4 regions of the Paenibacillus sp. B1-35 genome follow, and region 2 is predicted to be linked to each of the others. Evidence: predicted binding sites of a transcription regulator. Region 2 holds the regulator's gene; each other region holds the start of a gene.
The links. The regulator NrdR, encoded in region 2, represses ribonucleotide reductase genes. The targets are predictions, from matches to a motif close to AACACNATATATNGTGTT.

Region 1: ACQ5BJ_RS07725 (anaerobic ribonucleoside triphosphate reductase) is a predicted target of NrdR. The motif match lies at 4,619-4,636, and genes of this name have one in related genera.
Region 3: ACQ5BJ_RS23845 (adenosylcobalamin-dependent ribonucleoside-diphosphate reductase) is a predicted target of NrdR. The motif match lies at 2,782-2,799, and genes of this name have one in related genera.
Region 4: nrdI (class Ib ribonucleoside-diphosphate reductase assembly flavoprotein NrdI) is a predicted target of NrdR. The motif match lies at 2,574-2,591, and genes of this name have one in related genera.

What each region holds. Positions count from the first base shown of each region.
Region 1 covers NZ_JBCHVJ010000002.1:47,957-55,400, reverse strand. Annotated here, with positions in the region: gene ACQ5BJ_RS07740 (SwmB domain-containing protein) at 1-796, opposite strand, end outside; gene ACQ5BJ_RS07735 (AI-2E family transporter) at 1,021-2,085, opposite strand; gene nrdG (anaerobic ribonucleoside-triphosphate reductase activating protein) at 2,154-2,687, opposite strand; gene ACQ5BJ_RS07725 (anaerobic ribonucleoside triphosphate reductase) at 2,636-4,525, opposite strand; gene ACQ5BJ_RS07720 (hypothetical protein) at 4,773-4,988, opposite strand; gene ACQ5BJ_RS07715 (PRC-barrel domain-containing protein) at 5,036-5,518, opposite strand; gene ACQ5BJ_RS07710 (cysteine desulfurase family protein) at 5,668-6,852, opposite strand; gene cymR (cysteine metabolism transcriptional regulator CymR) at 6,936-7,355, opposite strand.
Region 2 covers NZ_JBCHVJ010000009.1:158,142-165,585, forward strand. Annotated here, with positions in the region: gene ACQ5BJ_RS24530 (ABC transporter ATP-binding protein) at 1-1,162, shown strand, start outside; gene ACQ5BJ_RS24535 (energy-coupling factor transporter transmembrane component T family protein) at 1,159-1,944, shown strand; gene ACQ5BJ_RS24540 (hypothetical protein) at 2,033-2,320, shown strand; gene nrdR (transcriptional regulator NrdR) at 2,546-3,025, opposite strand; gene ACQ5BJ_RS24550 (alpha/beta-type small acid-soluble spore protein) at 3,161-3,382, shown strand; gene ACQ5BJ_RS24555 (lytic transglycosylase domain-containing protein) at 3,457-4,038, opposite strand; gene coaE (dephospho-CoA kinase) at 4,035-4,631, opposite strand; gene ACQ5BJ_RS24565 (MntP/YtaF family protein) at 4,661-5,389, opposite strand; gene mutM (DNA-formamidopyrimidine glycosylase) at 5,518-6,348, opposite strand; gene polA (DNA polymerase I) at 6,447-7,444, opposite strand, start outside.
Region 3 covers NZ_JBCHVJ010000009.1:13,929-21,372, forward strand. Annotated here, with positions in the region: gene ACQ5BJ_RS23845 (adenosylcobalamin-dependent ribonucleoside-diphosphate reductase) at 1-2,708, opposite strand, end outside; gene ACQ5BJ_RS23850 (DEAD/DEAH box helicase) at 3,043-4,845, shown strand; gene ACQ5BJ_RS23855 (YqhG family protein) at 4,869-6,008, shown strand; gene ACQ5BJ_RS23860 (hypothetical protein) at 6,189-7,415, shown strand.
Region 4 covers NZ_JBCHVJ010000001.1:220,089-227,532, reverse strand. Annotated here, with positions in the region: gene nrdE (class 1b ribonucleoside-diphosphate reductase subunit alpha) at 1-2,035, opposite strand, end outside; gene nrdI (class Ib ribonucleoside-diphosphate reductase assembly flavoprotein NrdI) at 2,004-2,378, opposite strand; gene ACQ5BJ_RS01110 (hypothetical protein) at 2,870-3,121, shown strand; gene ACQ5BJ_RS01105 (alpha/beta fold hydrolase) at 3,270-3,584, opposite strand; gene ACQ5BJ_RS01100 (ABC transporter permease) at 4,045-4,779, opposite strand; gene ACQ5BJ_RS01095 (ABC transporter ATP-binding protein) at 4,772-5,692, opposite strand; gene ACQ5BJ_RS01090 (sensor histidine kinase) at 5,768-6,811, opposite strand; gene ACQ5BJ_RS01085 (response regulator transcription factor) at 6,801-7,444, opposite strand, start outside.

The sequences.
Region 1 (7,444 bases), on a different contig from region 2:
ACTTCCATGTATTCAATCCCGGGTAAGACTTTCCGCTTGCATTGCGCAGGGAATCTGCCGCGATTTCTATCGTATACTCTGTGCTCGGCTTCAATTGCTGTACCGGATCAATCGTAATCGTATTTGTGCCGTCACCAGCAACACGATTGGAGGACATCGGCAGCGCCTCAAACACTTTGCCATCCTTCGCCTGCTTCATGATGATACTTCCGCCGGATTGCTTCCATACCTTCTCCTTGAAGGTCAACACTAGCTTAGAGTCCACACGGACATCTCGCTGCCCAATCGATGGCGCCAGTACATCCAGTTGAGGGGCACCAGCATCGGCTGCAGTCGTGAAGGTCCACTCCGTTGGATCATAAACACCGAGGAACTCTGAAGTGCCTGATTTGAAAGTACCGAAATCAACCTGTACCCGGTAAGCATTCCCAGCCTCCAACGGCTTTGATAACGTAATCGTCGCTTTTTTCTTCGACTCATCCAAGCGAACTTGGTTGCTGTCTACTGCAATATCCTCAACCTTGTCACCATTCTTCTTCCGCAAGGTGATGTTTCCGCTTCCTTTTTCTACTTCAGTATTGAACGCAAGAATCAACTCAGTTCCGACGTTGACATCTGTCGCCCCTGCGGCAGGGATCATGGACGACACCTTAATTGTTTTTAAGCCTTCTATTTTGTCTTTCCATGCATCTTTAAGCGTTGTGCTTGATCCCGTCTGCGGCAATGCCATCGCGGCATTCGCAGAAAGTTCCATTGCTAAAGCAATAGTCAATAATATCGCAAGTGTTCGTTTCACGTAAGAACTCTCCTCCTAATCATTCCTATTTCATTTCGCAGGACGCGGCATCTGCAATCATTCACGAATAAAATAACGGCGTCCAATATCCTTAAACGCCGCATCCACTTCTTTAAACGCGCCTGACAACGAATTTGTTGTTCAAGATTGCGAAACTTTCTGAAAAACAGGACTAAAGTAGGGGTTTTTATCTTTAACATTCTCCTTGATTATCCAAAATTGATTTACACGGTTTTGCGGCGAATCTGATAAGCTACAATGTGCTGACAGATTACTTTAATCACTGCAAAAAAGGGTACTGCAAGGATAAGCCCTACAACGCCAGCAAGCTCGCCGCCGACCAGCAGAGCGAAAATAATTGTGAGTGGATGCATATGCAGGGTTTTGCCTACTACCTGAGGCGAAATAATATTGCCCTCCACGATTTGACAGATTGTATTGACCACAATGACCAAAATAATCATCTTGATCGATACAGTCGCTGCAAAAATAAGCGCAGGGGCTGCACCGAAATATGGCCCGAGATAGGGAATAATGTTGAACACCGCAACACATAAGGCAAGCAGCAGTGCATAAGGCATGCCGATGATCCAGTAGCCAATATAAGCAAGCACGCCAATAATGACGCATACAAGGAACTGTCCCCGTATGTAGCTGCCCAACGCCTCATCGATTTCCCGGAACAGCAGTACCGTGTGTTTCCGATGCGAGCGCGGCACATAGGCGATAACAGCACGCTCGAACACATCGAAATCCTTTAATATATAGAAAATGAGAAAGGGAACGATAAGCGCAATGAAGAGCATATTAATGGCAGCTCCGATATTTTCCATAAAGTCTGAAATCGTCTTGCCGATGCGCTCCTCAAGCGCGTAAATCGAGTTGTTTAATCCAGAACGTACGGAAGGCGGCATCGTTTTTCCTACACCATCCATCATCTGCTCCGCCTTCGCATTCAGATGGGGCATCTGATTGTTAAGCTCTGCAAGCTGCTTCACCAGCATCGGGATCATATTGACTAAAATGACTGTCACGACTGCAATGAATACCGCATAAATAAGCAAGACCGCCATTGTGCGGGGAACTTTACGCTCATTGAGCAGGGTTACGATCGGATTGAGCACGTAAGCAATAATCATCGCCACGAAGAAAGGGGCAAGTATAGCTTTAAGAAAGCCATAGACATGCCCAATTAGAGGTTTCATCATAAACAATAAATAGAGGATGATAAGACCTAGCAGACAATAGATGCTCATGACGAATAGACGGTTTTTCCAAAAACGCTCCACTGTACCATACACTCCGTTCCAACTAGCTAGTATGTAGAATGCTTGCAATACAGTAAAGTATGTGTAGCCTAGGGAAAAATTAATCCAACAGGAGTTCCATCTTCTATTCGCCAGATACGCTGATTGTCGCTGCCGCGGAAAGGGAGTCCGGGACAACGGCGCTCTGCTATGAAAGGCCCGTCGACCAGGACATCAATACTGTGAAGCAGTTCCTGTTGATCTGGAGTACCGTGCTCCATCAACCGCTCGACCGTATACCCTGTATATGACCATATATGTCGGCCAGACTGACGCAGCAGCCGGGCCAACTCCGACACTTCCTTTGCCTGCATGAACGGTTCTCCGCCGGATAGGGTTACATCTGTAAGCGGATTGGACAGCACCTCGGCTGCCACCTCCTCTACAGTCATCTCCGTACCGTTCATCATGTTCCAGGATTGCGGATTATGGCATCCTTTGCACTGGTGGGGACATCCGCTGAAGAAAATGACTGTGCGCAGACCCTCCCCGTCAACAACACTGTCGTGCAAAATGGATAGAACGCGCAGGCTCATTGATGCTTCACCCGCTCCGACTCCTCTGTCCGCTTTGCGGTATTCCATTTGTTCATATCCCCAACCAGATATCCAGTAATGCGGCGAATGCGCTCGATTTGGTTGCCAGAGCTTCCGCATACCGGACAGCTGTCCTCAATTGTATCTTGATGGCCACAAGTGCGGCAGCGGTCGACAGGATGATTAAGAGAGCCATAGCCAATTCCGCTGGCCGCCATCGCACGCACGATTCGGTCAAGCGCCTTTGGATTAGCCTTGGCACTGCCGTCCAGTTCCACATAAGTAATATGTCCTGCATTGCACAGCTCATGGAAAGGCCCTTCAATCCGGATTTTATCGATCGCCTTCACGGAGCAATATACAGGCACATGAAAGGAATTGGTGTAATACTTCCGATCCGTAATGCCCTTTCTTACACCAAAATCAGCCCGATCCCGGCTTGTAAATTTCCCAGATAGTCCTTCTGCCGGTGTCGCGATCAATGAGAAATTAAGACCTGTCGCTGTAATTGCCTCATCCATTCGTATACGCATATGAGTCACGATCCGCATTCCTAGTTTGCGTGCTTCCTCAGACTCGCCATGATGGGTACCTGTAAGCGCGACCAGAGCTTCTGCAAGTCCGATAAAGCCAACGCTAAGTGTCCCTTGCTTAAGGATTTCCCCAAGCTCATCCTCTGGCTGCAAGTTTTCACTGCCACGCCATACACCCTGCTTCATCAAAAATGCAAAGTCTCTTACCTGCTTCTTCGATTGGTACTCCAGCCGCTCCGTCAGCTGCTTGACCGTCAGCTTCAATATAGTGTCCAAGCGAATAAAGAAATCATCTATACTGCTTGACAGCATAGCAAGACGAACGAGATTCAACGAGGTGAAGGACAGATTCCCTCTGCCGATCGCCGTTTCCTCTCCGTTCACATTCCCCATGACGCGCGTTCTGCAGCCCATATAGCAGGCCTCACTTTCTGGCGTACCATTATCGTACTGTGCATTAAACGGAGCATCGAGAAAGGCAAAGTTCGGGAATAACCGCTGCGCTGTCGTTTGCAGTGCAAGCTGATATAAATCGTAATTCGGATCAGATGAGTCGAAGTTGACTCCCTTTTTCACTTTGAAAATTTGAATAGGGAAAATAGGCGTCTCCCCTCTGCCTAGTCCAGCTTGTGTCGCCAGCAGAAGCTGCTTCACAAGCATTCGTCCTTCCAAGGATGTATCCGTGCCATAGTTGAGCGAGATGAAGGGCACCTGCCCGCCGCCTCTGGAATGCATGGAATTCGCATTATGAATGAATGCCTCACAAGCCTGATATACATCCCGCTCCGTTAATCGCCATACTTCTGCTGCAAGATCGAAATCCTCTGGCAGCGGCAGCGATTCCATATAACGAAGATGCCGGTTGTAAGTTTTGCGTACATAAGGGGCTACATCATAATCGAACATCGGATATGCTTGCCCGCCGTGCTGCTGATTCTGGTTCGCCTGCAATATAATCGACGCCAGCGCAAGCGCACTCTTAATATCCTGCGGCTCGCGCATATATCCATGACCCGTGTTGAACCCTTGCTTTAACAGCTTGCCAAGCGGGATTTGGCAGCACGTTGTCGTACCGGAAGCATAGAAATCGAGGTCATGCGGATACATCAGGTTTTGTTCCACTGCCTCTCTTACGTCAGCAGACAGCAGATGCTGAATCGTATACCAACGCGCGCTCTCGCTTGCGATTTTACCCATCATCCCCATAGGCGAACGTCCATCCACATTCGCATTTTCCTGCATCAGATCCTGATTTCCGCCGTCTACGATGTCATGTAGCGATGCCGTTAACCGCTCCGTGCCCGTCGGCTTGTTCCGTTCCCATACCGTGCTTGTTCGTTTCATGGATACCATCGTCATATCAACTCAGTCCTTTCACATTATGTACCTTCATTTTCAGTGCAAATCGTCTATGTCAACTATATCTAGTGTGTTTGTTTGAAAATGAGCACAATATGTATTATGAACGAACTCTTTTTCTCACAATATGAGATTCATCACGGACAAAATGACGAGCATGCAAAAAGCGCCCGTTCTCGCCTCTACGAAGCGATTACGAGCGCCAATGTTCCATATGATGGATATTTGTTCTGCCCAATCCTTAGGACGAGGCCTGTGCTTCCGGGAACGCAGGCGACGCAAATTCATCGCCAAAAAATAAATCATCCAGAGAGCTTAATGTACCGTCCTCTTCAACCTGGTACACGGACATCTTGTCTCCGTTCACCGTCAGCTCTATATAACATCCCCAGCAATAAAATTGGTGGGAGCCAATCTTCCCGATATCTTTGGAATTGCAGTTCGGGCATCGCAACATCGTTCTCACCATTCCGTCCGTTGACTAATTTGTTCGTACCGTGCAGGCTATCCGCTATCCTCGAAGACAATAACATCAGTCCCCCATTTCAAGCGGCTTGTCCCATCTATCCGCCGTCTGCCCTCCAGCAGGTCAGACAGCAAACCGTCTGAAATTTCCAGACCTGTTACTTGGTTACCCATATTTGGCTGAAAATAAACATCAGCGACCCATCCTAATTGCGATCCTTCACTTGTCATGACAGGCAAATCCTTCAACGCTCCATTCCCTGTCAAGAAAGTCCTCTCTATATGGATAGCCTCCGTCTGGCGGATGGCTGTATCATTCGCGATCATTATTGCGTCTTCTCCGCAGGCAGTTACCTCTTCCCAGCTAACCGATGGAGGAGGCGAACCCTTACGGGAACGACCATCAAGCTCTATATGCGTTATAGTCCAATCATTCGAAATGCGGATATCCTTCACCTTGGCCAATCGCTTCCCCGTCTCAATTGCATACACGGGAAGGCCGATCAGTTCCAACAGCTTCATATCGGGGCCCCCTCTTCAGCTAACGGCATTTTACAAAAATCATGCAGGTCGTTCTAGGTTCGAAATTGATGAAACCCTTCTTCGAGTACGACCTCGGCTAGCATGCCGCGTTATCTCAATCGCCCCTCCTTTCACGCTGTGACAGTCCCTTACTGTCTAGTACGAACACGTGATACGATGGTTGCAATTTGTTGCGCAGCGCAAGCAGCCTCTTCATTAGTATTGCCCAATCCGAAGCTGAATCGTACAGCCGTTCTCTTGCGCTCATCCGGTAAATCCATAGCTTCAAGTACATGCGACAATTCCAGCGAACCTGAAGTACAGGCGGATCCGCTTGAGGCCATAATGCCAGCCAAGTCCAAGTTCATCAGCATTGTCTCGGTTGGCACGTCCAAGAAGCTGACATTCAGTACATGCGGCAAGTGCTCAGTAGGATGCCCGTTCATGACTACGCGATCCCCAAGTGCCAATGACAGCTCCATCCACAATGTATTGCGAATTTGTCCGAGCCCCTCAAGCTTCTCACTCAGCGAAGCATTCGCCACTTCCAGCGCCTTGGCCATACCAGCGATACCCGCTACATTCTCTGTTCCCGCTCTGCGCTTGCGTTCCTGGCTTCCTCCATATAACAGCGGATCCCAATGCACACCCGAACGCACATATAGAACACCCACGCCCTTAGGACCATTAATTTTGTGGGCAGAGAAGCTTGCGAAATCTACGGGGATCTCGCACAATCGAAATTTCAAATGACCCAGCACTTGCACAGCATCAGTATGCATAGCAATTCCACGCTCACGAGCCAAACGCCCGATTTCCTCAATTGGTTGAATTGTGCCTACTTCATTGTTGCCGTACATGACGCTTATAAGACAAGTATGGGGCTGCAGCGCAGCCTTAATTGCTTCAACCGATACTTTCCCAGTCTGATCCGGCGCCACATAAGTCACTTCAAATCCGAATTGCTCCAATCGCTCGCACGCATGCAACACCGCATGATGCTCAATTTGCGTCGTCACGATATGCGGCTTGCGAGCGGATGCTGGTTGATTGTGATCCGAACATTGCTGCAGCCAAGCAGACCATGCGGCACCGAAGACGGCAGCATTATCCCCTTCCGTCCCTCCGCTCGTGAAGATAAGCTCCTGAGGCTGGCACCCGAGCTGCGCGGCAATGCGATCACGAGCTTGATTCAAAGCGAGCTTCGCTTCGCGCCCGAACGCATGAACGCTGGAAGCGTTTCCGAACACTTGATGCATACTGTCGGTCATCGCTTGCAAGACATCCGGATGAAGTGGGGTTGTTGCTGCATGGTCGAAATAGATGCGTTCCATTGTATTCCCTCGTTTCTGCTAATCCATATATCCTTATCAAGCTTATCTATTACGATAAGAAACTTGCTGTTTATCTTTCAATATTAAATATAGAACATATAGCTGTCTTGGCTTCCCTCATCCTTGTAGTTAACCAAATCAGCCAGTGTCGTGGAGTCCAAAACCTGTGCAATGCTGTCACGAATACGCAGCCACAAATCACGCTTCGCCGGATCGTCCTCTTCTGTAAAATCGACTGGCGAGATTGGACCCTCCAGCACGCGAATAATTTCACCTGCTGTAATATGCTCAGGCACTCCAGCTAGCACATAGCCGCCATAGGCCCCACGAATACTTTTTACCAATCCTGCATTACGCAGCGGAGCAATCAATTGCTCTAAATAATGCTCAGAAAGTTGGTTTTTCTCCGCAATGCTCTTTAGCGATGTTGGACCTTCTCCACAACTCCTTGCCAACTCCATCATAATGGTAAGGCCATAACGACCCTTTGTTGAAATTTTCATATTGTACACCTCATTATTTAATATCGTATCAATCCAATGTATTCCGATTAAGGCACCCTGTATATCGTAACATAACTCTTCCCTTTATG
Region 2 (7,444 bases):
TGAGTTGGCGCAGAAGGAAGGGGTTTCCTTGCTGATTATTGAACATCAGTTGGATGACTGGATCGGGTTTGCGGATCGCTTGCTTGTCATGAATGAACGAGGAGAGCTCGCATTCGATGGGTTGCCTGCTGCCTATTTTGAGCAGCACGCCGCTGAGGCCAAATCACATGGCATCTGGCTTCCCCAAGCCTTCGAGCTGCAACGTACCCTTCAACAGACCGTATCCTCCTACTGCTCAGCTTCGGGGCTGACTCATTATCCTGCATTAACCGACGATGAGCTGCTGAATATGTTATTGCCTCTTTCTGCAGAGATCCAGAAGGCAGCGGTGCGTATATTGACACCAGCAAAGCCGAAGCCTTCTCAGCAGCAGCGCCGGACAGTTCTGAAAGCGGAGGGGCTTGCCTATCAGCGCCAAGGGAGATCGATTATTCATAACGCGTCGCTTACCCTGTACGAGGGGGAGTGGGCAGCGCTTGTTGGCCCGAATGGAGCCGGCAAGTCTACCCTTGCCTCCCTTCTGTCCGGATTGACTCAGCCGAGTGATGGACATATTCTGCTGCAAGATCTGCCTCTTCATCGTTATGCTGAAAGAGAGCTGCGGGCGCACATTGGCTATATATTTCAAAATCCAGAGCATCAGTTCATAACAGATACCGTATTCGATGAGATTGCATTTGGAATGCGGATGCAGCATGTAGAGGAAGAAGAAGTGAACACCAGAGTCGCGGAAGCATTGGCACGGTTCCGTTTAAGCAAGGTTGCGAAGGCGAACCCATTCTCCATCAGCCAAGGCCAGAAGCGCAGACTCAGCGTAGCTTCCGTCCTTACGGACAGCCAGCAGCTCTTGCTATGCGATGAGCCCACATATGGACAAGATGCTTATACATCCAAGCAGTTGATGGATATGCTGCAAATGCGTGTGCAAGCCGGGGCAACCGTCCTAATGATTACACATGATATGGAATGGGTTCAAGCGTATGCAGACCGTGTTATCGTTCTGGATCAAGGACACATTCGCTATGACGGCTGCCCTTCCGAATTGTGGACGAAACACCCGGAGCTTGTGGAAGCCTGTCATTTGCGAATGCCTATAAATTTCGCGATAGCGGAACAGTTGCAGGCGCTAATTTTTGCTAGGAAGGAAGTGGAGGGGCAGTGATTCTACGAGAATGGAATCCCAGCATCAAGGGATTGGCCATCATTGTGGCAGTTATTATGCTGTCGCTAACATTCGATCCGGTTACACCGCTCGCAGCACTTGGCTATATTATTCTTTTTACCTTCACATTAGGACGAATATCTTTGCGCAAATGGCTGCTCAGCTTCTCTCCCTTTCTCATTATGGGGATTGGCTACGTCTGGACAGCCCTCGTCTTCCCGCGCGCAGCCGATCCAGCTTCGAGCACGATCCTCTGGCATTGGGGCTCGCTCATCATTACCGCAGCGACGTTCCAGCAAGCTGTATCACTTGGTTTACGAGTGCTTATTTTCTCAGCCTTGTCGCTTATATTCATTTTGACGACTGATCCGGTGCGCTTCATGCTCAGCCTAATGCAGCAGTGCAAGCTTCCCCCGAAATGGGCTTATGGCATATTGGCAGGCTATCGCTTCCTCCCCTTCTTCAAGGAAGAGCTGCGCATCCTTCAGCACGCTCACCGAATGCGAGGCATTGAACGGGCTCAAGGCTGGAAAAATAAGCTGCGCGCCTGGAAGCGTTACGCCATTCCTCTGCTTGCTTCTGCCATACGCAAGTCAGAGCGCGTAGCAGCCGCAATGATATCCAAGGGCTTTACGGGAAGGCGCGATCGAACGTATTATACCCAGCTTCGCGTTACTTGGAAGGATTGGCTATTATTTGGCTTACTGCTGAGCGGGATCGCTCTTTGCTACCTGTTATCTTGGAAGCTTGGGTTTGTACAATGGTATCAAGGACAGTTGTGACACAGTTTGACACCCTTTTCTCGTATCGCGCATAACATAATGAAGCACACTTTGTGTTTCCTTTATCTAGCGAAAAGGAGGTCGTTCTATGCCTAAAAAGATTACGCCGAAAAAAACCGTTCCGAAGAAGATATCCTCCCATTACACAAAAAGCGTAAAATACTTAAAAAAATTCGTGAAAATCAAGGATAAAAAGGGGAATATCTATACGGGCACCATCGTAAAGGTAGATAAAAAAAGAGTGTATTTGAAAGTCAATTCCGTCAAGCATGCCGGTAAAGTACACACCTCATTTATCCCGTTTATTTTGCCGCTGGTACTGTTTGACCTGTTAGCCATTGTGCTGCTTGATACGCGTCGAGGATGGCTGTTTTAAAAGCTTTCTACCCCCTTAACGATCCTTAAAAATAATCATATCTTATCATTTCGAGTATTTCGTTTGGACATACACGAATTTTTATCCTATGTGTGTCACGTGCAGGGAAAAAATGAACAAGCATGGCGTCTCCATACTCCCTTGAGCAATTGAGGGAGTATGGTTCATGTGATAAACATAACCCCCTCCAGCGTTATCTGCTTGAGGGGGGCATATAGTAAAAAACTATTTGTCAGGGTGTTCGCCTAATGCATTCTTCGATAGAAGGTGGTTCAGTTCCTTCATAAACATACTGATATCCTTGAACTGACGATAGACCGATGCGAAGCGCACGTAAGCCACTTCATCAACCGGATAGAGCTGTTCCATGACGAAATCGCCGATGACACGGCTGTCCACTTCCGCATGTGCCGTATCGCGCAACTGCTTCTCAACCTCAGAAGCAATCATCTCTAGCCTCTCCACAGAGACCGGCCGCTTCTCGCAGGCCCGAATGAGTCCGCGCAGCATCTTGTCTCTGCTGAATTCCTCTCTGCTTCCGTCCTTCTTTATTACGATTAATGGAGTCTCCTCCACCATCTCAAATGTAGTAAAGCGTCTGCTACACAGCTCGCATTCCCGCCTGCGGCGAATGGACTTATTGTCGTTCGCTGGACGAGAATCAAGAACCTTTGTACCTAAGTGGTCGCAATAAGGACACTTCATTACCTTACCTCCGTCCTATTCTTGATGTTATTGATGTTATCATTTTTCACTAATAAAAAAATACCAGTGGTTACCTGTAATGATCTTTGAAAGAATGCACACAATACAATTACCAACCGCAAGGAGGTGAATCAAATGAGCCAAAACAATCGTTCCAGCAACAACTTAGTCGTACCTCAAGCGACAGCAGCTCTTGAGCAAATGAAGTTCGAGATCGCACAAGAGTTGGGCATTGCCATCCCATCTGACGGATACTATGGCAACATGGCAACTCGTGACACCGGTTCTATCGGTGGTTACATCACGAAGCGTCTTGTCCAAATGGCTGAACAACAACTTGCAGGTCAATACAAATAATGATGGGAAGAAGCGTCGGAGATAAAGCGCGATAACGGTATCGGCTTGTCCGATGCTTCTTCTTCGTTATTCATTTACTTCGAATAGATGCCTTTATATTTATCATAATAATGGATAACGCGCTGTACGTACAACTTTGTTTCCCCGTAAGGGATTCGCTGCTTGGCAGTTTCATAGCGGCCGTCCCATATTTTCGTACGAATCCATTTGCTCACATTTCCAGGGCCGGCATTATAAGCAGCGATCGCAGCGATCCAGTTCTCATTGAATTGCTTATGCAAAGACTTCAAATACCATGTTCCAATGAGGATGTTCGGATCGGCTGTATTTTTCAATTCATCCAATGACCAGCGCTCTTTCATCTTCAACTGTTCCATGGCCCATGTCGCCGTCTCCGGCATAAGCTGCATCACCCCGATAGCGCCCTTGCGAGATTCTCGACCTGCCTGAAAGTTCGTTTCTACTCGAATTATGGCTGCTACGAGCAGGGGGTCAATATCGTATTTGGCCGCATGCTTGCGAATCTCCTCTTCATACGCAATTGGATACATCCATTTTCCCAGCCACTGCGACTGCACGAACAGCAAAAACAGCATGCCTAAAAACAACAGCAATAGCACTCTCTTTTTGCGAAGCATCTTCATCATACGAATCATAGCAAGCCTTTCTCCGACCAAAATCGGTCGACCTGCATGATCGTATCTTGCAGCGAACCACTATTGTCGATCACAATGTCCGCCAGATCCCGTTTTTTCTCCATGCTCCATTGCGCATTCAGCCTTTGCTCCGCTTCCTTCTCGTTCCAACCGTCCCGTTCCATTAGACGCTGTAATTGAACACTTCTTGGTACATACACGACTACTATCGAATCGAACAGCTCAGCGAGGCCTGACTCATACAAGAGTGGAATATCTACAACAACAAGACGCTCTGGATGCTCCTGTTCGTACTGTCGCGTTTGACGTTGTATTTCCTGACGGATAGCTGGGTGCGTAATGCTTTCCAACTGTTTGCGACTTGTTTCACTTGCGAAGACAAGCTCTCCTAATCGCTTACGATTCAATGATCCGTCTTCCAACAGCATGTCCGATCCGAAATGCATCGCAATTTGTTCCAACACGGGACTGCCAGGGAGAACGACTTCCCTGGCAATCTTATCAGCATCAACTAATAGAGCACCCCGCTCCACTAGTAATCGGGAGACGGTGCTTTTGCCGGATGCGATGCCTCCGGTTAACCCGATGTTCATGCCTTCACCTCATTCTATAATAATGCCGCCTACGTCAGCAGCTTAATAATCCCCATAATAATCAACATGAACCCTGGAACAAATGACAGCTTGCCGATCCACCGCGCGCCTGCAAATGAAATCCCGACGTGAATGCCAAAGCGCAGGAAAATACCGCTGAATAAGGCGATCGTGAATGCGGTCATGAACGAAGGATATCCCAGCAAAGCCGCTCCTATACCCGCGCCAAAAGCATCGAGTGACAGTGCAACACCTAGCCAAGCAGCTTCTACAGCACTAATTGTTCCAGAGCGATCCATATCGGCAGCGCTCGGGGTCTTCAAGATTTGAATGACGACACCTAAGCTCTTTAATTGAATGCGTACGACTTGACGCGGCTCAGCCTCCAGCTCTGTTGTGTGCAGAAGAGGCTCAACGAGATGAGAATCTTTTGCCGCATTTGGATCCCCTTGCTCAAACCGTTCCAAATGTTCGCCTTCTTCATGCGAGGAACGAAGTAGCTGCAGAATGGCCCAACAGCCGATTGCCACGAGAATTAGTGAACCAATCCACTGTGCTACAGCAGGAGATACATATTGAATAAGCACATTGCCTACCTGCATCGACAGTAGAATGACAAGTCCCGAGCAGCATGAAATCACTACGATCGATGTCCAAGGGATGCGGAGCCGACGCAATCCATAGGTCATTCCTACTCCGAAGCTATCCAGGCTTAGGGCAAAAGCCAGGATGAGCAAAGACACGGTATGAATAAGCAACAACAGTCCCTCCCGCTAAGTCGTTCCCGAGCATCTGACTGCGTGCGGCTCAGGAATACCGATTTACCATATCATATGGGCATGAGCGGATAAGGGTGCTTATTCAACGATTAGCCTTACCTAAAAGCCTAAGAAAGCTGCTGGCATTTCGGACAATAATGTGTGCCTCGACCGCCAACAACTGATTTTTCAATGATACTGCCGCAGCGAACACAAGGCTCACCTTGCCGCCCGTACATTTGCAATTGATGCTGGAACATCCCCATTTCGCCTTGTCCATTGACATAAGACTTAATGGAAGAACCTCCAGCCTCAACAGCCTCCTGAAGGGTATCAATAATAGAGCGATGCAGGAGCGCATACTCCTCATCTGTTAATTCATCTGCCGCGCGGTTCGGGTGAATGCCGGCTCTGAACAAGGCCTCATCCACATAGATATTCCCGATTCCGACGACGATATGCTGGTTAAGCAGTACGGGCTTAATAAAGCTGCGCCGTCTTCGCATCGCTTCTGCGAATCGTTCCACAGTAAATTCTGCGGACAACGGCTCTACCCCCAGCTTATGTAGCGGCGGCAATTCCCATTCTTCCCCGGCCGCGAACAGATGCATCGTACCAAATTGACGCACATCCTTGTAACGCAGTTCGGTACCGTCATCAAAATGAAAAATGACATGCGTATGCTTCTCCACTGGCTCGTCAGCTTTATATACGCCATAGCGTCCTTCCATGCGCAGATGGGAGACAAGGACGAGTCCGTCCAGAAGGATTCGCAGAAACTTGCCTCTCCGTTCAACCCGCTCAATGGTATGACCCTGCAATGCATCACAAAACTGCTCTATCTCTAACGGCCGCTGGATGATGCGGGGCAGCGTTACTGTAACGCGCTCTATCCGCTTCCCAGCTACCAATGTGTTCAATGTTTGTTTGACTGTTTCTACTTCCGGCAATTCCGGCATGTCCATCACCTCTCACTATCCATTATACCGAAAAAGCCATGAATATGTAGGCTTAGCGGATCTTGTCATTCTCTTTAACTATGCCTAAAGATCTATTCCTACTTCGCCTCATACCAATTCTCGCCGCTGTTCACATCCGCCCGCAATGGCACATCAAGTGATATAGCAGATTCCATCACCTCGGGAACGAGCTTCAACATCGTCTCCATTTCCTCATCTGGAACCTCAAATACCAATTCATCGTGTACTTGAAGCAGCATGCGGCTCTTCAATCCCGCTTCACGCATACGTATATCCATTTGCACCATCGCCAGCTTAATAATATCCGCTGCTGTACCTTGGATCGGTGTGTTCATTGCTGTCCGCTCCGCAAATGAGCGCAGGTTGAAGTTGGATGCATGAATATCCTTCAAGTAGCGTCTCCGTTCGAGCATCGTCTTCACATAGCCGTCTTGGCGGGCAAGCTTCACGATGTCTTCCATATACTGCTTTACGCCTTGGAATACGGCAAAATATTGTTCAATAAATTGGCCTGCTTCCTTGCGCGTAATATTCAAGTTCTGAGACAGTCCGTAATCACTGATACCGTATACGATACCGAAGTTAACCGCCTTTGCCGAACGGCGCATATTGGCATCGACCTGTTCAGAGGAGACCCCGAATACATCCATCGCCGTCTTCGTATGAATGTCCATATCGTGGACGAACGCTTCCTTCAGCTTCGCATCTCCCGAAATATGAGCCAATACACGCAGCTCAATTTGAGAGTAGTCGGCAGCAACAATATGCCATCCCTTCTCCGAAGGAACGAACGCTTGGCGTATCTTGCGCCCTTCTTCCAGCCGAACCGGTATGTTCTGCAAGTTCGGATATTGGCTGCTCAACCGTCCTGTTGCAGTAATCGTCTGACGGAAGTACGTATGCACATTGCCCGTCTCCTTGCGAACTTCCTTCAGCAATCCTTCAATATAAGTCGATTGCAGCTTCGTCATTTGCCGGTAATGCAAAATGAGCGGGATAATTTCATGGTAAGGCTCCAGCTTCTCCAATACTTCCGCATCGGTGGAGTATCCCGTCTTCGTCTTCTTAATCACAG
Region 3 (7,444 bases), 140 kb from region 2:
GGCTGCTGATCGCCTTTGCTTTCTTTACCAGTGTTCTGGTTCTGTTGTTCCTTGTGATCCGCTTGCTCCTGCATATGCGTCTCCAGTGCCTTCGCGACCGCATCCGCAATGGATTCTACTCGGTTAGCCCCGAAGCCGATAGCGCCTGATCCGCCGATACCCTTCAAATGTTTGATAAGCAGTTCCACCTTGTTCCCATGATCCCCATATCGCAGGAACAGGGAGCATACGCGACCCAATGCTTCTGCCATGGCAAATACATCTGAACCCGCTTTACCAACATTCAAGAAAATCTCTGCCGGAATGTCATTCAGATCATTTATCGTAATGTATGCCATCCCAAATGGCGTATTAATCTTGTATGTGGCGCCACGCAATATTTGTGGTCGACGCTTATACACATTATTTGAGCTTGTTTCAGATTCCTCTGTACCTGCTTGGTTCAAAGCAGACGATACTGAGGCACTGTTATTTCCTTCCTGCTCATTCTTCTTCTTCTGCTGATTTTTATCTTCCTGACCCGAAGCGGCATCCGATGAAGCTTGATCATCTGAATCGGAGTCCCGACGATGAAGCTGCTGTTTATTTGCAGTTCCTTCGTTCTGCGTTGTCTCATCATTAGAGGAGGACTGACATTTTAACGTGCCGCCGTCCCCTAATTGATGACTTTCCTGATTGCTCGCATTGGAATCACCCTGCCCAGACTGCTTCTGCTGCGAATCCGAATGGGAATCAGCTTGCCCCGACTCTGAATGACTACCCTCTTGCTGATTCTTCCCTTTATCCGTCGAAAGTACCTGCACGTCTCGGCTTCCATCGCGATAAATGGTTACCCCTTTGCAGCCGAGATCGAAGGCAAGCTCATATAATTGCTTCGTCTGCTCGATCGTGAAGTCATTCGGACAATTCGCGGTTTTGGATATCGAACTATCTACCCAACGCTGGATCGCTGCCTGTGTGCGGATATGATCCTCTGCGGAGAGATCCATTGCTGTCACGAAGTAATCTGGCAATTCCTCGTTCGGATGTGCGTCCTTCCATTGTTGGGCAATCGGTACGAACTGCTCATCATACCCAAGCCGGCTCTGACGATAATACTTGAAGGCAAAGTATGGCTCAATTCCGGTTGATGTGCCTACCATCGTGCCTGTGCTGCCAGTTGGAGCTTGTGTTATGACGGTGACATTGCGGATTCCTTTCGCCCGAATCGCTGATCCAACTTCAGGATATACGCTGGTCATCTGCTGCATAAACCCACTCTGTAAATAAGGATCTGCTTGGAAAGCAGGGAATGATCCTTTCTCTGCCGCGATCTCTGCAGAGGCTAAATACGCCTCACGAGCAATGAAGCCAAACAGTTTGTCAAGGAACTCAAGCGATTCCGAGCTTCCATATCGGATTCCTAGCTTGATCATCAATTCTGCCAAGCCCATTGATCCAAGTCCGATACGACGTTCCTTTTGCTGATTGTTTTTATTTTCTTCAAAATGATAAGGTGTTTTGTCAATGACGTTATCGAGAAAACGAACCGCATAACGCGTTACCTTCGACAGTTCCTCCCAAGCAACGTCCCGCTTCTCTGCATCATAAAACTTGGACAGATTGAGCGCAGACAAATTACAGACGCCCCACGCTGGCAATCCCTGCTCCCCACAAGGATTCGTACATATAATCGGGTTAAAATACCAGCTGTTCGACATCTGATTATAATGCTCCATGAAGACAACGCCCGGCTCCGCCGACTTCCACGCCGACTCTATAATCGTATGCCAAATGTCGCGAGCCTTCACAGTTTGATACAGGATCACAGCCTTACCTGCCCGCTTCCATTTTTCCAAATCCCCATCCCACTGCTCATCATAGTCCGGATCACTCGTATCCGGGAATACCAACTGCCAGTCCAAATCCTCCTTCACAGCCTTCATAAATCCATTACTTACACAGACGGACAAATTCGCATTTGTCACCTGCCCTGCAGTCTGCTTTACCGTAATAAAATCCATAATGTCCGGGTGCCAGTCATACATCATTAACATCAATGCACCGCGGCGGCTTCCGCCCTGCTCAATAAGCCCTGTAGTATAGCTGAACAGCCCACCCCATGAGACGGCGCCGCTGGAAGTCCCATTGACCCCTCGTACGATCGCTCGTCTCGGACGCAAAGAGGACAAATTGATACCAACTCCACCCCCACGCGCCATAATCTCCGTCATTTCTGACAGCGTCTGCATAATCCCGCCGCGACTGTCCTTCGGTGATGGGATGACATAGCAGTTGAATAAGGTCAACTCTTCACTCGCCCCTGCTCCTGCAGCAATCCGTCCGCCAGGCACTAGCTTCCAGTCATCAAGGACATAGCGGAATTTATCTGTCCATTCGGTTTGCTTTTCTGAAGTCGATTCCACAGAAGCAACGGCGGATGCAAGGCGATCCCACATTTCTTCTGGCGTCTTTTCCACAGCAAGGGTCAACTTTTCAATCGAGGTTTGCACGGCTTCACCCCTGCGCAATGCGACAGATACGTTTTGTCCGTCACGCGCAATTACCTCTCCTACTTCCTTTGTCGGAAACTTCGGATCATCCTTGGTTAGTACCAATACAACATCCCCAACCTTGGTATGGTTCGTATCCACCTCTTTTTTGGCATAACGATCCAAAAATATTTTCTCACTTAATCCTTCCAACCGCTTATTCGATATCTTATTCAAAGAGAACAACCTCCTGCTTACAATCAAATGATGACGCATCCGGGCTTATACTCAAGCTTCCTTCAACGAAACAAACACAATATGTAGTATTCATAATAGATTATAATATACCATATATAGAATTGATGTGATAAATGCCTCATCTAATCCTCATTGTTCCCGGCTCATGTGCAGTTATGAAATGAGGAGAAAGCGTCCATACTACTCGGTAATGATATGATTTGCTTTAGTTAGGGAGGGAGACAACATGTGTGCGTATCAGCCGCCAAAGGAAGAGCCTCGCAAGCCGAACGACACTTTGACAACAGTAGCATGCCCCGGAAACGGAGCTTCTATGGGTACAGCAGGCAGTGATGGTGCAGTGCACCTGTCTTCACCGAAAACTAGTGTTACAGCAATTGGTCGTATACCCGTTACGATTGATCATGGATGGACAGATGAGCTTCTTGGCCGAATAAACAAAAATAGCCCTTGGGATGACTGGACCATGTTCCGACTTGCATATGAGGCCAAACAAGCACAGCGGATTCGCGCATTCGACGAGCTGCAATGCCTAAGTCATATATCGAATGTCGATCCATTACCACACCAGCTAGAAACAGCCCGCAAAGTGCTGCACGATATGCGTGGAAGAGCGATATTGGCCGACGAGGTTGGTCTTGGAAAGACAATCGAAGCTGGTCTTGTTCTCAAGGAATATATGATTCGAGGACTTGTGAAGCGAGCACTCATTCTAGTGCCCGCCTCTCTTGTGCTGCAATGGGTTCGTGAGCTGAACCACAAGTTCGGCATTCCTGCGATCGCACAAAAGAAAGGATATCAGTGGCACAGCGATATTGTAGTCGCCTCCATGGATACCGCTAAACGCGACCCTCATAAGGAAGTTCTTATGGAGCAGGAATATGACATGCTTATCGTTGACGAAGCCCATAAACTGAAAAATCGCAAAACAACCAACTACCAATTCATTCAGCATTTGCGCAAAAAATATTGTCTGTTGCTCACAGCAACACCTGTGCAAAATGATATGAACGAGCTGTACAACCTAATTAATCTATTGAAGCCCGGTCAGCTTGGCGGTCAAGGTGAATTCAGCACGAACTTCGTCGCTGACAAGCGTGTGCCGAAAAATGAAGGCATGCTGCAAGAAGCGCTGTCCAAGGTAATGGTGCGCAATCGCAGGGGAGAAGGCAATGTGCATTTTACGAAGCGCATTGTCAAAAACGTCCCGCTTACCCTATCACCAGAAGAACAAGCACTCTATGATGGCGTCACACGATTTGTAAAGGAGCAATATAAAACAAGCAGCGGCGATGCAGGCAGCATGTTCTCGCTGATTACCTTACAGCGTGAAGTATGCTCCAGCCGGGATGCTGTATTTTTAACATTGGTGAACTTATCGAAAAAACTCGCTGAGGATTCTCCGATTCGCAATTACATTTGGGATCTTGTTGATCTCATTAAGGGGATTCAGGCGAATACCAAGGCTGAGACTGCGATGAACATTATTCGTGACGTCAATGAAAAGGTTATTGTATTTACAGAATACAGAGCCACTCAGGAATATTTGCTGCAATACTTCCGTAATGCAGGGCTAGTAGCAGTTCCATACAGCGGTGGAATGAATCGGGGCAAAAAGGATTGGATGATGGATCTGTTCCGTGGACGCGCCCAGGTAATGATCGCAACAGAGGCTGGAGGCGAAGGAATCAACCTTCAATTCTGTCATCACATGATTAATTTCGATTTGCCATGGAATCCGATGCGTGTAGAGCAGCGAATTGGTCGTGTGCATCGGCTAGGACAAAACAATGATGTGAAAATATATAATTTATCCACAACAGGTACGATTGAGGAATATATTTTGAACCTTCTGCATGAAAAAATCAATATGTTCGAGATGGTTATCGGCAGTCTGGACATGATTCTGGAGCGCTTTGAGAAGCAGGATTCGTTCGAGAAAAGCCTATCTCGAATTTTGCTGGAAGCGGATTCGGAGGAACATATACGCAGTGAAGTAGAGCGGCTCGGCAATTCATTGAATGCCATTCGCGAGGAAATCAATATGGAAGAAGATACACAGGGCGCTGCGCTGCACCAGCTCCTGCAAGGAATGAGTGCTGAAGTAGAAGGCTAACGACAAGGAAAGGAGGCTGCAAAATGAATACGGAGCAAATTCGCAAATATGTGCTCGATTATTTGGAGGCAACAGAATGCCACATCATGGAGCTCTCTCCTGCAAGTGTAACGGTAAAGCTCTCAGAGCGAGCAGATCGCAAGCTGACGAATCGCCCCTATTATTGGGGCTTCGTTGATCGTACTGGAGCGGAACCCGACACGATGCGCTTCACCTTCGTATTCGATCCATCTGCAATGCCTCCTGATCCGCCTCGCGGCCCATATGCGCCACCGCCAGCAGGAGTTGCACCCGCCGCAGGAGTTGCACCTGCCCCGCCAGCGGCAACAGTAAATGCTCCACAGATGGGGTCAGATGCCAATCCAAATGCCGGCGATTCTATTCTGGGCCGCTACTTCGGCGTAGCCCCTGCCTTCACAGGCGGTGGGGGAGGAATTGGACGAATTCCGCGCGAAGATGTCACCTTTGGCAGTCGGCGTTTGTCCAGCATTATGCAAGCAGCTCATGAAGAGGGTCGCTTCATTAGCTTATTCGCAGATCATGCAGGCAATCAAACCGCTGTTCGCTCACCACGGGGCACTAAACGTTCAACCGCTTATGAACCGTGGCTTCTGATGAACCTTAATGTGGAATTCGCCTGTGATTTGAAGCGAGAAGAGATTCACTCTTACGGCATTTCACTAGTATCCGGCCGCATTCGTAGCGATTTCATGGAGCAGTTACTCTCCATATCCTTGTCTCCTAAGCTTCCGTCTAACGTGCATGTCGCACCATGGTCTTTATCGATTGAGCAAGCTCGTGAGGCTGTTGAACAGCAGCTCATCAAACTCATTTCGACCTATGACCATACATGGGCGGTGGAAGCAGCCGAACGCTTGAATGAGGAACTGGTGCGATTGCAATCCTACTATGAGCCACAGCTTCAGCAATCCGGCGCTCAATCCGAAATAGATTCCGGCACATCTGCAAATAAAAAGCGGCAAGAAACGATACCGGCTGCTTCAAACCCAGAATCTGAAGATAGCAGCCAGCGCTCGAAGCAAGAGGTAATCAAGCAGCAGTATGACATGAGATGTCAAGAGATACGCTGGCAGTTCGAACCACGAATTACCGTACATTTGCTAAATGCAGGCTTGATTCATCTTCCTTCGACAATGGCATAAGCCATTCAATCATGAACGACAAGGAACCGCCACATTACGGCAAAAATAGAACGAACGATGGACAAGCTCCTAAACAATGGAACGACACCATTTTTAAAGCTTGTCCCTTACAATAAAGGATATCAACCAACAGCAAGCGATACAGACAGCGTGAAACAACGGAAATTAGAGGTGAATCAGATGAATAATGAACCTTGGTGGACGAAAATGGCTTATATCGCCGCTTCCGCTGCACTGACTTCTATTGTAGCCGGTAGTGTTACCATCGGCATCTTGCTTGCATCCAGTTCTACGAAGCCGCTTCTAGGCAGTGCTACAGAGACCATCGTGAGTGAAGCTCACGCTCCGCAATTACATAAAAATGCCTCCACAGAAATAGTAGAAGCTCAGTTGCTCTCACCTGCAGCAAAAATGAACATTTCCCTACAAACGGTGTCATTTACTGCCCTACCGACCGAGAACCAGAGTAAGCAGATCGATGATTCCGTTTGTTACTATCTGAACCAGCTTGCAAAGGAAGCACCCTTCCAGCAATGGGCACATGCAGAAACGGAACGCTTCCCTCTTGGCCCTGGCATGCATGGATGGTTTATTCGAGTCATGGACAAGCAGAAGCAGATCGGCTATATGATTTTACAATCCGATGAAGAAGGACGGATTCGTCTGGCTGAATACGGGCTCGGGGAGCAGCAGCCCTTCGATGAGTCAACCTTAAAGCAGGCACTAAGCTCTAAACAGCAGTTGAATATGAATACGAATGGGCTTACGAAAAGCCTTCGTGTGACTAGCATTTATCCGTATCAGTTAGCGCCCCTGCTTACGGTATGGAGGGTAGAATGGGACAATCATTCAGTGGATTGGCTTGATGCACAAAGCGGGGAGTGGCTGCCTCTTCCCAAAAACTACGCACCGGCCCCCTCAGTGAAGGATATCAGCAACATCTCTTCATTACAAAGCCAAGCACCTGTTAATAAGTCAGATCGTTTGGGAAGCGGCGATGAACTTTATTCGTTTAGGCTTCTTTCATCGAACAGCTCCTCATCGCAAACCTATCGCGAAACAGCTTCTTCGAGCAATTATATCGCACCATTCAATCCGTATGAGAATCTGAAATGGATCATAAAATCTGCACCGGTTCAGACAGATCTCCCCCTCAATTATGAGGAGCAGAACTGGGTTTACGTACAGCGGATGAACAGCGGTCTTGTAAACCTGCCCTTTTCCTATATCGGGATTCAAAAATGGCTTCCGGCAGTTGCACAGGACGATAGTCCGAACTCATCAAGCAGCAATCACCCCCGCCCAGACAATGTATATGTAATCGTTGGCTCTCAGGACATGAAATCAATGCGCTGGCTCCCTTCTTCAGCTGCATTGCAGGCAGGTTCATTTATTCCGCAATCTTAAGAAACAGGATACGCTCATTCTTGAGCAGC
Region 4 (7,444 bases), on a different contig from region 2:
TCTTAAGCCCTTTCTTCTGTGCATAAATGTAGTATTTTGCAAGATCCCGAGTCGTCAGATCATCCTTAACGAACAGTACCGTCGAGATTGCTTGGTCGATATGAACTTGTACATCCGCAACCAGATCAATCAGGTTGAACATGTCCATATCATAAGCTTCTTTGTAGTAGAAGTAGTTTTCATCGTTGATGTACGGCATCGGGTAGATCGTTTTCGAGTCTCCGTATTCACGTTCCTCGATGCGCTGAGTAATTGGCGCGATCGATGCTGTGGAGGACTGCAAGTAAGAAATGGAACCTGTTGGTGCAATTGCCAAACGGTAAGCATGGTACAAGCCATGCTCCATTACTTGCTCCTTCAATCGTGCCCAATCTTCCAATGTAGGAATCGCATGACCATCGAACAATTCTTTCACGCGATCTGTCTTCGGACTGAAGTCTGTGTTCAGGTATCTATCAAAATATGCGCCGCTTGCATATTCACTCTTGTCAAAGTCTTTGAATGTCACGCCGCGCTCTTTCGCAATCAGCATGGAACGCTCAATGGAATAGAAGTTCATCATCATGAAGAACGCGCGTACAAAGTCTCTTGCTTCCTTAGACTCATATGCAATCTTGTTCTTCGCCAAGTATCCATGCAGGTTCATAGCGCCAAGACCTACCGAGTGAAGCTCGCGATTCGCCTTCGCTACAGATGGAACGATGCTGATGTTGCTGCGATCGGTTACTTCGGTCAACGCGTCCATAGAGCGGTGAACCGTATCGCGCATCCGCTTGTTTTTCATCACGTTAACGATGTTAAGTGAACCTAGGTTGCACGAAATATCACGATTGATTTCATCTTCAATGCCATAGTCATTGATTGTCGATACTTCGCTAAGCTGTGCAATCTCGCTGCACAGGTTGGAGAATTTAACCTTGCCGATCTCTTTCAACGCATGGTACTCATTCGTATTGTCTACGAACATAATATATGGGTAACCAGATTCCATTTGAATCTGAGCGATTTTCAAGATCAGGTCGCGAGCGACAATTTTCTTTTTGCGTACCTTCGGATTGTCTACGAGCTCATCGTACATCTCCGAGATATCCATGTCATCCAAATGCTTGCCATACGCTTGGTACACAGTATGCGGGTAGAACAAGTACATGTCCTTATCCTGCTCGACAAGCTCGAAGAACTTGTTCGGAGCAACAACGCCGAGCGACAACGTCTTAATGCGGATTTTCTCGTCACTGTTAATCTTTTTCGTATCCAAAAATTCATGAATGTCAGAATGGAATACGTTCAAGTACACAACGCCGCTTCCATCACGCTGTCCCAATTGGTTCGCATAGGAGAATGCATCCTCGAACAATTTCATAACCGGCAATACGCCGCTTGCCTTGCCGTCAAGCCCTTTAATTTGTTCGCTTGCTCCACGGATTTTGCTCAGATTCAAGCTGACGCCGCCGCCAATCTTACTTAGCTGCAACGCGGAATTGATCGCAAATCCGATCGAGTTCATCGAATCATTCACTTCCAGCAGGAAGCAGCTGACAAGCTCACCTCTGCGCTTCTTCCCTGCATTCAAGAATGTCGGGGTTGCTGGCTGATACTCTTGGGAAATCAACAGCTCTGCATATTCGAAGGCTTTGTTAATGTCTCCACTTGCAAGAAATAGGGACACAACAGCCAATCGATCTTCATAACGTTCCAAGAACTTCGTATCGTCATTCGTTTTCATCGCGTAGTTGTTATAGAACTTGAACGCACTCATGAACGAAGGGAAACGGAATTTTTTGGAATACAAGTATTCGTAAAGCTTTTTAATATCCTTAAATTCATAGTTGTCGAAAAGCTCTTTCTCGTAGTAATCATTTTCGATCAAATAATGAATCTTCTCTTCTAGGTTATGGAAAAACACCGTATTTTGATTGACATAATCGACGAAGTAGCTCTTTGCTGCCTCGTGATCCTTGCCAAATTGAAATTTACCGTCCTTCTGAACCATGATTTCATTGTTAAGCTGTATCCATTTTGGTATCAAAGTCATGGACCTCCCGAATAAAGTTGTCTACATCTCGTTTTGTCCCGCTGAGTTCAAACTTCATCAGTACGGGGACAGAGTATTGTCTGGAAATATGATCAGCTGCAAGTCCATACCTTGTGCCCCAGTTCATATTGCCGCTTGCCGCGACACCTTGGAGTAAATGACTGTGTTCTTCCAGGAACTCTTGCGTGGATTGAGGAACTTGTCCGAACCCGGTTGTGTACGTAATGAGGATAAAGGGTTCTTTAAGCTTCACGTCAGTCGATATGCGGACACACTTCATATTCTCCAATTTATCGACAAACCGTTTCACGTTACCAGTCTTCGAATCGTAAGCGATAAGCACGTGATCCCTCCGTTGTTCGACTCGTTTGCAAATGGAACGGATGATGAATGCAAATGCTCAGTCAAAAAGAAATAAGGATCAAAACGATGGCACGAAGATCATGAAAATCTCGCGTATGCTGTCGCTTTAATCTCTCACTTTCTGAATAGGCATGTCCTAGCATTAGGCGCATTGCCTCCCGTGATTCCATTTGCTGTCACAATATATAGTGTATGTATCGCAATTCACTAACTATATATAGTTTGCTATAGAATCATATACAATTTTAAGAGAAATGGCAAGGGCCATTTTATGACGATTCCTCTATCATGATTCATGTCGAGCTATGACACAAAACATTACTATCGTATCACACCTCAGACGATTATTGGAGATCAATTATTTTGGAATTGTAGAGAAAAAAATGATTCAAAAATTCGAATATTCTCCTTTTCAGCCACTGGACAGCGATCTCTTCGCTCCAACTTTTTTATTGTAAACGAGACATATGAATCGAATCAGCACATTATCAGGTATACTCAAACCGAGTACTGCGTTCCGAGTTTGATAGAAATTGGAGAACAGTTATTTCTAGAAGCGGCTATGTCATTTATATTGCAACTGCGAACCGTGCTAAGGTTGAGGTATTGCTTTCAGGAGGGGTAAACAAGCTGTTGGTGTTTCCAAGAGGCGGACGAGTATTGGTAGGCGGCGGAGGAACAAGTCATTATAGCAAACCACATCGTGCAATCACGATCTATTAATGAGCAGCCACTCGCTCGTGTTGTATGAGCATTGTCTGGACAAAGTAAAGAATTTGACTTGTATTGAACACGAAACAGCGGCAGTCCAGTGACACAAAAAGTGCCCGATTGCCGCTGATTCATTTATGTACATAATCGAACCCTCAAATCATGAATTGGATTCTAGAAATGATCGAATATGCGCAGCAAGCTCTTTGGAATGCGTCAATGGAACCATGTGATCCGCGCCCTCTATTACAGCAAAAGCAATCTGTTGCACCCTTTTGAACTCGTTTGCAATCTCGTACATATCGCTCCATTCAACCGTTCCGGACACAAACAGAGAAGGAACAGCGATTTTTTCCAACCGCTTAATTGCCAGCGGCTGTGGCCACATCACGTCAAAGCTGCGCCACTCCATAAAGACACGTGCAAAGTATTGGGTATGCATTTCAATAAACAGGTCACGGTAATTGCTCGCCATAACGGTTAACGGTTTGCTATATGGGCCCGCCCAATGAAAACCGTATCATCTTGCTTATATCCGGAGCTAATGAAGAGGGACAAGCTCCATCCATTCCCTTGAGCCCACGCCGCCACTATGAATCAAAACAATTGGATCACCCTTACCACCCATCCCATGTTTATGCCTAATTTGTACGATGCAATTTCCTAAAGCAGCACTCATTCATTTCCCTAGCTTGTACGCTCATTTCCCGGGCAACCGGGCGGATTCGATCCATTGTGACAGTATTGTTCAACATAATAGTGGGAGAATAGAGCGATCCCATGCCGAACAACGATTCATTTTGTCTCTTCAAGCTGTTACGTGCATATCGATGTAACTAACACATTGAAAATTACAACGAACCGAATCATGGCCTCATTCGTATCACACATTCATACAATGATTTGAAAGGAAAGTATCCCCTACATCATTCACATCATTTAATATCTATCCTGTTGAAATAGACGACGCTTGCCACGAAGCCGATAATCGAAGTCACGCCGATTGCAAGAATCGAATACAGCGGCGGATACTCAGGCACATAACTATGTGACACAATAACATGTGCTGCTGACCATGGAAATATAGCCTTATAATCTGAGCTGATGACCGTCACGTTTCCTAGCGTAATGACAGCCGTGAACATAATCGTCGGGACATAGTTTTTAAATAGAAATGTCACCCATATCGTCAGTGTGGACAACAGGAACATCAGCAGTGCCCCTAGCACATAGTCCTGTATTGATTTCAATAATACAGAAGTACTCAAGCCATCTGTCTTAATCATAAAACCAAGCGCTAAAGTCAGCACCCATGCTACCATCGTTAATAGAAGTATCCATAATAGAAGCATAAGCAGCTTGCTTATCAATAAAGCCACTCGGGACACTGGGATTGTCAGCAAGTTCTTCAGCGTATCCTCGACAAATTCACGGTTGAACAAATAGGCGGTTATTACCCCGTAGAGCAGAACACCAAGCAAAAGCATAATATTCAAATTCGTGTTATAGAAGGCCGTTTCGAACGGAATAACTGCATCGGGATCTTTTTTCATTTGGCTCAGGTAGGCGATGAACATCATGATCGGCGCTGCTGAAGCTCCAATCATGCTCACAAGGAACATTTTCGACCTTTTCAGCTTCAACAGCTCGGTATAAAGTAAATTAACCAATCTGGCCACCACCAATCCGCTTCACGAAGTAATCTTCGAGCGTATCTTCATTTACAGTCATGCTATATACATCAATATCATGCTGAACGAACAGCTTATTCAGCTTGTACTGCTCCCCGACAAGCGAATAGACACGCATCCATCCGCCGTCGTGAATTTCGTAATCGTGGATGCCGGCTTGCGACTCCAGCAGCATGGCTGCTTTATTGTCATTCGATACATGGAACTCGATGTATTTGCGATTTCTCTGGTGCAGCTCTCCAATCGAGATTTCTTCAAGCAGCTTCCCTTCGTGGATAATACCTAGCTGATCCGCAAGCTGCTCGACCTCAGATAAAATATGACTGGATATAAGCACAGTGATCTTCCGTTCTTCCGCTAATGATCTGATGAGCTTGCGCATTTCCTTAATTCCTATCGGGTCGAGCCCGTTCGTAGGCTCATCCAGAATAAGCAGCTCCGGGTGATGAAGAATCGCTCTGGCGATGCCAAGGCGTTGCTTCATGCCCATCGAGTATTGACCAACAAGCTTCCTGGTCTCCTCCTGCAACCCTACCGTTTCAAGTGCTTCTTCCAGCGCATTCCGCTTGTATACCCCCATCAGCTTTGCATTGATCAGCAGATTCTCATAGGCAGTCAAGTTCTCATAAAAGCCGGGATGCTCGACCATTGAACCGATTCGAGATAAAATTTCTTTTGGTTTATTCGTCAAACGCTGGCCGAATATTTCCACATCTCCATGCGTAGGCTTGATTAACCCGAGCAGCATTCGAATGGTTGTCGTTTTGCCTGCGCCATTTCGGCCGAGGAAGCCATAAATTTCGCCCTTCTTCACATGCATGTTCAGATCGTGAACCGCTATCTGCTCTCCATACTGCTTCGTAAGACGGGTTGTACGAATGATTGTGCTCATGCAGCACCTCCTGCTAGTCAACTTCTCCTTCTATCGTAAACAGTTGATTTTAAATGCTGCTTAATGAGTTCTTAACTATCTCTTAACAGATACAGGTGACGCCATCCTTACTGGAAGGCTCACTGTAAATGCAGTCCGCTCATACGGCTTGCTCACGACTGAAATACGCCCGCCATGCTTGTCAACAAATGCCTTGGTAATCGCCAATCCCAACCCGCTCCCGCCGTACTGCAAACTCCGAGATTGCTCGGAGCGGTAGGTGCGTTCGAATATCCTCGGAATTTCATTCGCTGGAATGCCTGGCCCCGCATCCCATATCGTGAGCTCAATGCTTGTTTCCTTCCTCTCCAGTTCAACGCCTAACTTCCGGCCATCCTTGCCATATCGGATCGCGTTCTTAATCAGGTTGTTCAGAATGCGGATATACCCGTACCGATCAACCTCTGCTGTACACTTCTCATCAGGAATCTGAACCGCTAAGTCCATGCCGTGCTTCTTTAACTCCGGCAAAAATGAGATTATCGCTTCTCGTAACAGCTCTGCAGCGTCAAGCGGCTCTCTTCTAATCTCAATCTCATCTGCGTCCAGCTTCGCCATTTGAAAGATATGGTCGATCAGTTCCTTCAACGTTTGCGCCTTAGCCGAGATAATCGCAATACACTCTTCCTTCTCTTGCTGCGTATCCATATGTTCATCCTGCAAGGCATCAACATACCCGATAATCGAGGTAAGCGGTGTCCGAATGTCATGTGAAATATTCGTGAGCAGCTTCTTGCGAGCTGTCTCGGATCGATGTGCCTGTACTTGCAGCCTGTCCATTTGCTCGATTAATTCATTAATGGAATATAGCAATTCATTATAAGTCTCGAACTCATTTGCTAGCAGCCTCGTGTTGATATTTCCTCGTACTGCACGTTGTACAGCAGCAGCATCGCTTTTTAGTTTTCGTATCAATCTTAAACGGCTGTGCAAGAGCAGCCCCACAGTGGTGAATAGCATAGCAAACAGCCCCCATCTAATGATTCCTAGAGGCTGAATTGTAATACGATCCATAATGAATAAAATTATTAACCCGATTAATAAAGTGACGAACATCAGACTGTGCTTATCATGTCTCATCTTTCTCACCTGCAAACTTATATCCGATTCCCCACACCGTCTGAATCAGCTTCGGCTCAGAAGGATTCGATTCAATTTTCAATCGGAGCTTACGTATGTGAACCATGACCGTGTTATCATCCTCAATATATTGAGATCCCCACACCTGTCTGAAGATTTGCGTCTTCGTAAATACTTGCTCAGGATGAGCAGCGAACAGCTTCAACAGCTCAAATTCCTTTGCGGTTAGATTTACTTCTTGACCGTCACGCATAACCGTATATTTCTTTGTATCAATTATTAACCCTGTAAATCGCAAAAGTGTATCTTCTTCAGCGGAGCCAATGGCCTCACTGCCTAAGATCATGAATCTTCTAAGCTGTGCCTTGCTTCTCGCAATAAGCTCATGGATACTGAAGGGCTTCGTCATATAATCGTCCGCACCAATGCTCAGGCCGACAATTTTGTCCATTTCTTCATCCTTCGCTGTCAGCATCAATATGGGGACGTTGCTTCTCTCCCGAATGCGGCGGCACACTTCTATCCCGTCTACGTAAGGCATCATTAGATCAAGCACGACCAGATTATACTTATTCAGCTCGAATAATCGCAATGCTTCCTCCCCATTAGATGCCGTATCCACCGAATATAACT